3 regions of the Paenibacillus sp. Marseille-Q7038 genome follow, and region 2 is predicted to be linked to each of the others. Evidence: a T-box and tRNA genes for the amino acid it is inferred to sense, from the RefSeq annotation. Region 2 holds a T-box; the other regions hold tRNA genes.
What was found. A T-box is a leader RNA that pairs with one kind of tRNA and senses whether it is charged. The one in region 2 lies ahead of ileS (isoleucine--tRNA ligase), so its partner is inferred to be a tRNA-Ile.
Positions count from the first base shown of each region.

Region 1: it has a tRNA-Ile gene. The T-box ahead of ileS (isoleucine--tRNA ligase) is inferred to sense a tRNA for this amino acid. The anticodon was not compared.
Region 3: it has a tRNA-Ile gene. The T-box ahead of ileS (isoleucine--tRNA ligase) is inferred to sense a tRNA for this amino acid. The anticodon was not compared.

Region 1 covers NZ_CBCOOM010000002.1:139,067-142,697, forward strand. The annotation lists gene ACWPWY_RS17725 (TauD/TfdA dioxygenase family protein) at 1-517, shown strand, start outside; tRNA gene ACWPWY_RS17730 (tRNA-Gly) at 590-660, opposite strand; tRNA gene ACWPWY_RS17735 (tRNA-Pro) at 670-743, opposite strand; tRNA gene ACWPWY_RS17740 (tRNA-Arg) at 753-829, opposite strand; tRNA gene ACWPWY_RS17745 (tRNA-Gly) at 839-913, opposite strand; tRNA gene ACWPWY_RS17750 (tRNA-Leu) at 922-1,008, opposite strand; tRNA gene ACWPWY_RS17755 (tRNA-Lys) at 1,022-1,094, opposite strand; tRNA gene ACWPWY_RS17760 (tRNA-Gln) at 1,106-1,180, opposite strand; tRNA gene ACWPWY_RS17765 (tRNA-His) at 1,201-1,276, opposite strand; tRNA gene ACWPWY_RS17770 (tRNA-Tyr) at 1,306-1,391, opposite strand; tRNA gene ACWPWY_RS17775 (tRNA-Thr) at 1,402-1,477, opposite strand; tRNA gene ACWPWY_RS17780 (tRNA-Asp) at 1,528-1,604, opposite strand; tRNA gene ACWPWY_RS17785 (tRNA-Met) at 1,616-1,687, opposite strand; tRNA gene ACWPWY_RS17790 (tRNA-Val) at 1,698-1,773, opposite strand; tRNA gene ACWPWY_RS17795 (tRNA-Glu) at 1,782-1,853, opposite strand; tRNA gene ACWPWY_RS17800 (tRNA-Ser) at 1,886-1,974, opposite strand; tRNA gene ACWPWY_RS17805 (tRNA-Asn) at 1,980-2,055, opposite strand; tRNA gene ACWPWY_RS17810 (tRNA-Ala) at 2,060-2,135, opposite strand; tRNA gene ACWPWY_RS17815 (tRNA-Ile) at 2,158-2,234, opposite strand; rRNA gene rrf (5S ribosomal RNA) at 2,285-2,401, opposite strand; rRNA gene ACWPWY_RS17825 (23S ribosomal RNA) at 2,537-3,631, opposite strand, start outside.
Region 2 covers NZ_CBCOOM010000001.1:2,727,841-2,731,471, forward strand. The annotation lists gene ileS (isoleucine--tRNA ligase) at 1-2,439, opposite strand, end outside; T-box leader at 2,504-2,819, opposite strand; gene ACWPWY_RS13010 (DivIVA domain-containing protein) at 2,938-3,447, opposite strand.
Region 3 covers NZ_CBCOOM010000001.1:3,134,304-3,137,934, reverse strand. The annotation lists rRNA gene ACWPWY_RS14960 (23S ribosomal RNA) at 1-1,004, shown strand, start outside; rRNA gene rrf (5S ribosomal RNA) at 1,139-1,255, shown strand; tRNA gene ACWPWY_RS14950 (tRNA-Ile) at 1,307-1,383, shown strand; tRNA gene ACWPWY_RS14945 (tRNA-Ala) at 1,406-1,481, shown strand; tRNA gene ACWPWY_RS14940 (tRNA-Asn) at 1,486-1,561, shown strand; tRNA gene ACWPWY_RS14935 (tRNA-Ser) at 1,567-1,655, shown strand; tRNA gene ACWPWY_RS14930 (tRNA-Glu) at 1,688-1,759, shown strand; tRNA gene ACWPWY_RS14925 (tRNA-Val) at 1,768-1,843, shown strand; tRNA gene ACWPWY_RS14920 (tRNA-Met) at 1,853-1,926, shown strand; tRNA gene ACWPWY_RS14915 (tRNA-Asp) at 1,938-2,012, shown strand; tRNA gene ACWPWY_RS14910 (tRNA-Phe) at 2,029-2,104, shown strand; tRNA gene ACWPWY_RS14905 (tRNA-Thr) at 2,116-2,191, shown strand; tRNA gene ACWPWY_RS14900 (tRNA-Tyr) at 2,201-2,286, shown strand; tRNA gene ACWPWY_RS14895 (tRNA-His) at 2,316-2,388, shown strand; tRNA gene ACWPWY_RS14890 (tRNA-Gln) at 2,411-2,485, shown strand; tRNA gene ACWPWY_RS14885 (tRNA-Lys) at 2,498-2,573, shown strand; tRNA gene ACWPWY_RS14880 (tRNA-Leu) at 2,584-2,664, shown strand; tRNA gene ACWPWY_RS14875 (tRNA-Gly) at 2,675-2,746, shown strand; tRNA gene ACWPWY_RS14870 (tRNA-Arg) at 2,759-2,835, shown strand; tRNA gene ACWPWY_RS14865 (tRNA-Leu) at 2,866-2,945, shown strand; tRNA gene ACWPWY_RS14860 (tRNA-Pro) at 2,956-3,029, shown strand; tRNA gene ACWPWY_RS14855 (tRNA-Gly) at 3,039-3,109, shown strand; gene ACWPWY_RS14850 (hypothetical protein) at 3,591-3,631, shown strand, end outside.

The DNA of each region.
Region 1 (3,631 bases), on a different contig from region 2:
ATGGGCCAACACGGCAGCCGCCTATGAAGATTTATCTCCTGAATTAAAAGAGCTGGCAGGCAGCCTTCGGGCAATTCACTCCAACGTTTTTGATTATGCAGCACCTGCACAAAAAGAAGTCGCAGGAGAGCAAACGCAGCGAAAGAACAATGTTTTTGCTGCAACGGTATATCAAACCGAGCATCCCGTGGTAAGAGTTCATCCCGAAACAGGGGAACGTCACTTGCTATTAGGGCAATTTGTAAGAAGAATATCGGGGCTCAGAACTGCAGATTCCGATCGAATCATCAATATTTTACAAGAGCACGTCACTAGACTTGAAAATACAGTTCGCTGGCGCTGGGCAGTGGGTGATGTGGTAGTTTGGGATAACCGAGCAACACAACATTATGCAATTAATGACTATGGTGATGAGCACCGTGTGGTACGGCGTGTTACCATTGCTGGCGATATACCGATTGGTATCGATGGTCGTAGAAGCATAACGCTCCAGCCAAAAAAAGAACAAGCAGAATAGTTCCTACTTGTTCTTGACTAATATAGTAATAATAAAAAAACCCCTTCGCGAAAGCGAAGGGGTTTACTGTGAAGCGGGTGATGGGAATCGAACCCACGCTATCAGCTTGGAAGGCTGAAGTTCTACCATTGAACTACACCCGCGTAAAAATATCGGGATGACACGATTTGAACATGCGACCCCCTGGACCCAAACCAGGTGCTCTGCCAAGCTGAGCTACATCCCGTTATTTAAATGGCGCGCCCTGAGAGATTCGAACTCCCGGCCTTTTGATTCGTAGTCAAACGCTCTATCCAGCTGAGCTAAGGGCGCAAATATGATTGGAGCGGACGACGGGAATCGAACCCGCGACCCTCGCCTTGGCAAGGCGATGCTCTACCGCTGAGCCACGTCCGCAAAATATATGGTGCGGTCGAGAGGACTCGAACCTCCACGGGGGTTAGCCCACACGGACCTGAACCGTGCGCGTCTGCCAATTCCGCCACGACCGCATATATATTAAAGTGAGCCATGAAGGGCTCGAACCTTCGACACCCTGATTAAAAGTCAGGTGCTCTACCAACTGAGCTAATGGCTCGTACTAAAAAATGGCTGGGGATATAGGATTTGAACCTATGCATGACGGAGTCAAAGTCCGTTGCCTTACCGCTTGGCTAATCCCCAACAGTGATAAGGTTTAAAAATGGGGCGATCGATGGGACTTGAACCCACGAATGCCGGAGCCACAGACCGGTGCGTTAACCCCTTCGCCACGACCGCCATATAAATAATGACTTTAAAAATAAATCTGGTGGAGGATGATGGATTCGAACCACCGAACCCGTAAGGGAGCAGATTTACAGTCTGATGCGTTTGGCCACTTCGCTAATCCTCCATAATAAAACTGGTGCCGGCGAGAGGACTTGAACCCCCAACCTACTGATTACAAGTCAGTTGCTCTACCAGTTGAGCTACACCGGCTAAATGATTACGATATATCATACTTCATATAACTGGAGTTAAGATAAAAGTGGCGGAACTGACGGGATTCGAACCCGCGATCTCCTGCGTGACAGGCAGGCATGTTAGGCCTCTACACCACAGTTCCAGGTATTACAATTGCGGGGGCAGGATTTGAACCTGCGACCTTCGGGTTATGAGCCCGACGAGCTACCGAGCTCCCACCCCGCGATATTTGATATGGTGGAGATTGAGGGGATCGAACCCCCGACCCTCTGCTTGTAAGGCAGATGCTCTCCCAGCTGAGCTAAATCTCCATATAAAGTGACCCGTAGGGGATTCGAACCCCTGTTACCTCCGTGAAAGGGAGGTGTCTTAACCCCTTGACCAACGGGCCTTACTGTATTAAACATTCTAGAAAATTCGCAACGGAGAAAGAGGGATTCGAACCCTCGAGACGCTTGTGACGCCTACACGATTTCCAATCGTGCTCCTTCGGCCAGCTCGGACACTTCTCCAGAAATGGCTCCCCGAACAGGGCTCGAACCTGTGACAACTCGATTAACAGTCGAGTGCTCTACCAACTGAGCTATCAGGGAATATTGGTGGAGCCAAGCGGGATCGAACCGCTGACCTCCTGCGTGCAAGGCAGGCGCTCTCCCAGCTGAGCTATGGCCCCATAATGGAATTATGAATTTGAATGGTGGGCCCTAGTGGACTCGAACCACCGACCTCACCCTTATCAGGGGTGCGCTCTAACCAGCTGAGCTAAGGGCCCTCATCGTTAATTGTAACGATCAGGCAAAAAAATAACCCAAAAGGGTATTCGCTTGGCGACGTCCTACTCTCCCAGGACCCTGCGGTCCAAGTACCATCGGCGCTGGAGGGCTTAACGGTCGTGTTCGGGATGGGTACGTGTGGAACCCCTCCGCTATCGCCACCAAACGAGCATTTGTGAAACAAATGCGATCCGCGTTGGTTTTGGTACATCACTATAAAGTGTGTATAAAAAAACCAATAGCGTATTCAAGGTTTTGCTCCCTGAAAACTAGATACGAAACAATCTTTGCGATTTATATTTAGGATAAGCCCTCGACCGATTAGTACTGGTCAGCTCCATGCATTGCCGCACTTCCACCCCCAGCCTATCTACCTCGTCGTCTTCAAGGGGTCTTACTAATTGGGAAATCTCATCTTGAGGTGGGCTTCGCGCTTAGATGCTTTCAGCGCTTATCCCTTCCATACATAGCTACCCAGCGATGCTCCTGGCGGAACAACTGGTACACCAGCGGTATGTCCATCCCGGTCCTCTCGTACTAAGGACAGCTCCTCTCAAATTTCCTACGCCCACGACAGATAGGGACCGAACTGTCTCACGACGTTCTGAACCCAGCTCGCGTACCGCTTTAATGGGCGAACAGCCCAACCCTTGGGACCTACTTCAGCCCCAGGATGCGATGAGCCGACATCGAGGTGCCAAACCTCCCCGTCGATGTGGACTCTTGGGGGAGATAAGCCTGTTATCCCCAGGGTAGCTTTTATCCGTTGAGCGATGGCCCTTCCATGCGGTACCACCGGATCACTAAGCCCGACTTTCGTCCCTGCTCGACTTGTAGGTCTCGCAGTCAAGCTCCCTTGTGCCTTTACACTCTGCGAATGATTTCCAACCATTCTGAGGGAACCTTTGGGCGCCTCCGTTACTCTTTAGGAGGCGACCGCCCCAGTCAAACTGCCCACCTGACACTGTCCTCGCACCGGATCACGGTACCAAGTTAGAACCTAGATACGATCAGGGTGGTATCCCAACGTTGCCTCCACACAAGCTGGCGCTCATGCTTCTTAGGCTCCCACCTATCCTGTACAGATCGTACCCAAATCCAATATCAAGTCGCAGTAAAGCTCCATGGGGTCTTTCCGTCTTGTCGCGGGTAACCTGCATCTTCACAGGTATTAAAATTTCACCGGATCTCTCGTTGAGACAGCGCCCAAGTCGTTACGCCATTCGTGCGGGTCAGAATTTACCTGACAAGGAATTTCGCTACCTTAGGACCGTTATAGTTACGGCCGCCGTTTACTGGGGCTTCGGTTCATAGCTTCGGGACTAATCCCTAACCACTCCCCTTAACCTTCCAGCACCGGGCAGGCGTCAGCCCGTATACTTCGCCTTGCGGCTTC
Region 2 (3,631 bases):
GATTCCAGTCTCATTACGAACGTTTCGCGCAAGCTCAACAATATTACGTGCTGTCTCCATATCTTGCTCAAGCTTTTCGTCAATGAGAGATTCATTGGCAACCGGATAATCAGCCAAATGAACGCTGCCTTCACCGCCAAGGTTACCGTATACATCTTCAGCCAACATTGGTGTAAATGGAGCCATTACTTTGGACAAAGTGAGCAGCACTTCTGTCAGCGTACCATAAGCAGCGAGTTTATCTTCGCTTAGACCACTTCCCCAGAAACGATCACGAGAACGGCGGATATACCAGTTACTCAGCTCATCAACGAATACTTCGATCGATTTTGCCGCATTCAGGAAATCATTCACTTCAAGTCCTTTACGAACTTTAGCGATGAGAGAGTTCAGACGTGATAGCACCCAACGATCCAGCTTGTTCTCAGAACTATTAAACGGATGCTCTTTTGGATCATAACCATCAATATCTGCATACAGCGCAAGGAACGCATGTGTATTTACGATCGTATCGATCACTTTCGATTTTGCTTCGCCTACGATTCCTTTAGAGAAACGTTTACTGTTCCATGGCGCACTGTCTGCAAGGAGAGCCCAGCGGAATGCATCTGTACCATATTCATTGATGATCTCCCATGGATCAATTACATTCCCTTTGGATTTGGACATTTTTTGTCCGTTCTCATCTAGGATATGACCTGTTGCCATGACGGCTTTGTAAGGCGCTTTGCCTGTAAATAAAGTAGATACCGCCAGCAAGCTGTAGAACCAGCCTCGTGTCTGGTCAATCCCTTCACAGATCATGTCCGCAGGATATTGCTGTTCAAAAGTTTCTTTATTCTCAAAAGGATAGTGATGCTGTGCAAATGGCATGGAACCACTGTCAAACCATACATCAATCACTTCAGAAGTTCTTTCCATTACCCCGTTCTCACAGTGTGTACAGTGGACTTTCACTTCATCTACATACGGCTTATGAAGTTCCAGATCCTCACTTACTTCACCTACCGCATGTTTACGAAGTTCTTCATGGCTATGCGGTGAAAATTGTCCGCCGCAGTCCTGACACACCCATACGTTCAGCGGAGTACCCCAGTAGCGGTTACGGCTGATATTCCAGTCAACAAGATCTTCAAGAAACTTACCAAAACGTCCTTCACGAACATGACCTGGATACCATTCAACGGTATTATTATTAGCAATCAGCTGATCTTTCACAGCCGTAGTTTCGATGAACCAACTGTCCATTGCATAATAGAGAAGCGGAGATTTACAACGCCAGCAGAACGGATAGCTATGCTCGATTTTTTCTTTGCTGTAAAGCGTACCTTGTTCGGACAAGTACTTCACGATATCAAGGTCACAATCTTTTACAAAACGTCCTGCAAAATCAGTAACTTCCTCTGTATACTTCCCTTCGGAATTTACTACACTTACAAAGCTGATTCCATTCTCACGGCAGGTTTTGTAGTCATCTTCCCCGTGAGCAGGAGCCATATGAACGATACCTGTACCGCTTGCATCCGTTACAAAGCTTGCTCCAACCACAATGTTTGCTTTTTCTGCTTTGATATAAGTAAACGGCGGTGTATAAGTAAGACCCACCAGCTCCGAACCTTTCAACGTTGAAAGAACTTCATAATCACCTTTCATCACTTTTTCCACCAAGTTTTTCGCCACGATGTATGTGCCGTCTTCTTGTTTCACTCGTGCATATTCCATGTCTGGGTTTACAGCAAGTGCCACGTGAGAAGGAAGCGTCCAAGGTGTTGTCGTCCAAGCCAAGATATATTCATCACGATCATTAAGTTTGAATTTAGCTGTTGCACTAAGATCCTTAACGTCCTCATACCCTTGTGCTACTTCATGAGAACTAAGTGTTGTCTGACAGCAAGGGCAGTATGGACTAACGCGATGTCCGCGATAAAGCAGTCCTTTATCATGGATCGTTGCAAGAATATTCCACACACTTTCGATGTATTTGTTATCAAGTGTAACGTATGGATGATCCAAATCCGTCCAATAACCGATCGCTTCCGTTAGTTCTCGCCATTTGTGCTCGTACTCAAACACACTGTCTTTACACTTCTTGATAAAAGCTTCTACGCCGTAATTCTCGATTTCATGTTTACCGTTGATGCCGAGCTGTTTCTCTACACCAAGCTCTACCGGTAGGCCGTGGGTATCCCATCCTGCTTTACGAACAACACGGTAGCCGTTCATCGTTTGATAGCGTCCTACAAAATCTTTAATAACGCGGCCTAGTACGTGCCCGATATGCGGAGCACCGTTCGCTGTAGGAGGTCCTTCATATAGAACGTAGTTAGGCTTACCTTCACGATTCTCAATTGATTTTTTAAAGGTATCTTCTGCATTCCATTTACTGAGGATTCGCTGCTCGCGAGCGCGAGCTTTTTCTTTGACATCGACTCGTTTCATCTTCAAACTCCCTTTCTTGTATGGCGCATTACTATATTTAGAAAATAAAAAAAGCCTCATCCCCAAAAGGGACGAGACTGTTCTCGCGTTACCACCCTAGTTCCATCTCTAGACTGCCCGCTCTAATCATTCGATGATTATCACGGTCAACACATAGAGACAGCGCTCTAATCCTTATGAAGCTTCCATAAGGAGCCGATATAACGTTCGGCTTACGGTATCAGCTTATTCGCATCAGCAATACAACAGTTGTATGCAGATCCTTTCGGCTTCACTTCTCCGGGAGGATATTCGGTCATGACCTGTTCATTGGCTTGCACCGACCGCCAACTCTCTGAGAACAATCTTCATAACGTACTGATTCCCATCATCAAAATCGAATATGAAATTCATATAAGAATATTTATAGCCTCTTTTATAAAAAAAGTCAACAAGATCAATAGCCTGCTAAAGGTTCATGATCCGCTCATCTCTATATCATATCCAAATAAATAAATATTAATAAATTTCTTTCATTTCACGTTCACGCTCACGAACCTCAAATTCTCGGTTCTCCAGCGCTTCCCATCCATCCTGTGTCAACAATTCAAGCTGTGCTTCCACAAGTGTACGGAAACGTGCTCGATAGATCGAAGCCTGTTTCTTCAGCTCTTCTACTTCCATCGAAATCTTGCGAGACTTCGACAGAGCTTCGTTTATGATGCGGTCTGCATTCTTCTCCGCTTCTTTCACGATCAGCTGCGCTTCTTTCTTCGAATTATTCTTCACTTCATCTGCAGCTTCTTGAGCGACGATAATGGTCTTACTTAGCGTCTCCTCAATGTTTGAAAAATGATCCAGCCTCTCCTGCACGGACAGCAGCTGGTTATTAAGTTCCTTATTCTCGCGGATAACAGCCTCATAATCTTTGATGACTTGATCCAGGAATTCGTTAACCTCATCCTCATCATACCCACGAATTCTGCGAGAGAACTCTTTATTATGTATGTCCAGCGGTGTAAGCGGCATACTGTCCACCTCCTATAATATTAACCTCCGAAGAAGGAGATTTATGAAACAAAAAAAATAATGGTGAACCTTCTGCAGTCTTAAAAGAGCAGAAGACTTACGAAATAATGTAATATTCACCACCTGTATATCAACATGTAGTTTATATCGGCAAATTCATACGTTGTCGTAATGCCTAGACCTA
Region 3 (3,631 bases), 410 kb from region 2:
ACCGAAGCCCCAGTAAACGGCGGCCGTAACTATAACGGTCCTAAGGTAGCGAAATTCCTTGTCAGGTAAATTCTGACCCGCACGAATGGCGTAACGACTTGGGCGCTGTCTCAACGAGAGATCCGGTGAAATTTTAATACCTGTGAAGATGCAGGTTACCCGCGACAAGACGGAAAGACCCCATGGAGCTTTACTGCGCCTTGATATTGGATTTGGGTACGATCTGTACAGGATAGGTGGGAGCCTGAGAAGCATGAGCGCCAGCTTGTGTGGAGGCAACGTTGGGATACCACCCTGATCGTATCTAGGTTCTAACTTGGTACCGTGATCCGGTGCGAGGACAGTGTCAGGTGGGCAGTTTGACTGGGGCGGTCGCCTCCTAAAGAGTAACGGAGGCGCCCAAAGGTTCCCTCAGAATGGAAATCATTCGCAGAGTGTAAAGGCACAAGGGAGCTTGACTGCGAGACCTACAAGTCGAGCAGGGACGAAAGTCGGGCTTAGTGATCCGGTGGTACCGCATGGAAGGGCCATCGCTCAACGGATAAAAGCTACCCTGGGGATAACAGGCTTATCTCCCCCAAGAGTCCACATCGACGGGGAGGTTTGGCACCTCGATGTCGGCTCATCGCATCCTGGGGCTGAAGTAGGTCCCAAGGGTTGGGCTGTTCGCCCATTAAAGCGGTACGCGAGCTGGGTTCAGAACGTCGTGAGACAGTTCGGTCCCTATCTGTCGTGGGCGTAGGAAATTTGAGAGGAGCTGTCCTTAGTACGAGAGGACCGGGATGGACATACCGCTGGTGTACCAGTTGTTCCGCCAGGAGCATCGCTGGGTAGCTATGTATGGAAGGGATAAGCGCTGAAAGCATCTAAGCGCGAAGCCCACCTCAAGATGAGATTTCCCAATTAGTAAGACCCCTTGAAGACGACGAGGTAGATAGGCTGGGGGTGGAAGTGCAAAGAATGCATGGAGCTGACCAGTACTAATCGGTCGAGGGCTTATCCTAAAATAAAAATCGCAAAAAAACGTTTCGTATCTAGTTTTCAGGGAGCAATTCCTTGAATACGCTATTGGTTTTATACACACGTTATAGTGATGTACCAAAACCAACGCGGATCGCATTTGTTACACAAATGCTCGTTTGGTGGCGATAGCGGAGGGGTTCCACACGTACCCATCCCGAACACGACCGTTAAGCCCTCCAGCGCCGATGGTACTTGGACCGCAGGGTCCTGGGAGAGTAGGACGTCGCCAAGCGAATACCCTTTTGGGTTATTTTTTTGCCTTATCGTTACTCATTAACGATGAGGGCCCTTAGCTCAGCTGGTTAGAGCGCACCCCTGATAAGGGTGAGGTCGGTGGTTCGAGTCCACTAGGGCCCACCATTCAAATTTATAATTCCATTATGGGGCCATAGCTCAGCTGGGAGAGCGCCTGCCTTGCACGCAGGAGGTCAGCGGTTCGATCCCGCTTGGCTCCACCAATATTCCCTGATAGCTCAGTTGGTAGAGCACTCGACTGTTAATCGAGTTGTCACAGGTTCGAGCCCTGTTCGGGGAGCCATTTCTGGAGAAGTGTCCGAGCTGGCCGAAGGAGCACGATTGGAAATCGTGTAGGCGTCACAAGCGTCTCGAGGGTTCGAATCCCTCTTTCTCCGTTGCGAATTTTCTAGAATGTTTAATACAGTAAGGCCCGTTGGTCAAGGGGTTAAGACACCTCCCTTTCACGGAGGTAACAGGGGTTCGAATCCCCTACGGGTCACTTTATATGGAGATTTAGCTCAGCTGGGAGAGCATCTGCCTTACAAGCAGAGGGTCGGGGGTTCGATCCCCTCAATCTCCACCATATAAATATCGCGGGGTGGAGCGACTCGGTAGCTCGTCGGGCTCATAACCCGAAGGTCGCAGGTTCAAATCCTGCCCCCGCAATTGTAATACCTGGAACTGTGGTAGAGGCCTAACATGCCTGCCTGTCACGCAGGAGATCGCGGGTTCGAATCCCGTCAGTTCCGCCATTTTTATTCTGAATAAGGCTCGGTAGCTCAGTCGGTAGAGCAGAGGACTGAAAATCCTCGTGTCGGCGGTTCGATTCCGTCCCGAGCCACCATTCAAAAATTAGCCGATGTAGCTCAACTGGTAGAGCAACTGACTTGTAATCAGTAGGTTGGGGGTTCAAGTCCTCTCGTCGGCACCAGTTTCATATGGAGGATTAGCGAAGTGGCCAAACGCATCAGACTGTAAATCTGCTCCCTTACGGGTTCGGTGGTTCGAATCCATCATCCTCCACCAGATTTATTTTCAAAGTTTGTCGTTGTATGGCGGTCGTGGCGAAGGGGTTAACGCACCGGTCTGTGGCTCCGGCATTCGTGGGTTCAAGTCCCATCGATCGCCCATTTTTAAACCTTATCACTGTTGGGGATTAGCCAAGCGGTAAGGCAACGGACTTTGACTCCGTCATGCATAGGTTCAAATCCTATATCCCCAGCCATTTTTTTAGTACGAGCCATTAGCTCAGTTGGTAGAGCACCTGACTTTTAATCAGGGTGTCGAAGGTTCGAGCCCTTCATGGCTCACCATCATTTATATGCGCGTGTGGCGGAATTGGCAGACGCACTAGACTTAGGATCTAGCGTCTTTGACGTGGGGGTTCGAGTCCCTTCACGCGCATCCTTTAATTGCGGACGTGGCTCAGCGGTAGAGCATCGCCTTGCCAAGGCGAGGGTCGCGGGTTCGATTCCCGTCGTCCGCTTTTATATTTTTTGCGCCCTTAGCTCAGCTGGATAGAGCGTTTGACTACGAATCAAAAGGCCGGGAGTTCGAATCTCTCAGGGCGCGCCATTATATTTTTAAATATGAAATAAGCAACAAGCCGGTGTGGCGGAATTGGCAGACGCGCGCGACTCAAAATCGTGAGGGAAACCGTGGGGGTTCGAGTCCCTTCACCGGCATCATATATTACGGGATGTAGCTCAGCTTGGTAGAGCACCTGGTTTGGGACCAGGGGGTCGCATGTTCAAATCGTGTCATCCCGATATTTATACGCGGGTGTAGTTCAATGGTAGAACTTCAGCCTTCCAAGCTGATAGCGTGGGTTCGATTCCCATCACCCGCTTCATTTGTAAACCTCTTCGCGAAAGCGAAGGGGTTTTTATTATTTTTACCTTTATAAGGGAGTAAGTATTGAATACTCGAGGTAATTCTTTTTCGGCTGGACCTTGTACTTCTAAGACCATCATTACCAGCAGAAACATTGCTAGTAATTGTGACAAGCGGTGTTAACAACTAAAAAGAATGAGATGATCTTCTCATCTTAGGAAGTTATATTGATGATACACATACGTAACACATATTCTTTTTATTATTTGCGAATGAAGTGCATTGTTAGTTTTAATGTGAAAAATGAAAAGAATAAGTTAATTGATTTGAAGAAATATAGGTTAATTCAATAAAATAAAAGAATAGATCGATTCTATAGTTGAACTGCGCTCACACTTGTTAAATACGACTAACAAGGGAGGTGCAGTTTTTTTAGGTTCTTCAAGTCTCAATATGGTAAAATAAGGCGGTATTTGAAGTTTAGGAGTGAGGTACCATTGAAAGTTCAAAAAGGAGAGAACTGGGGCATGATTCGGAT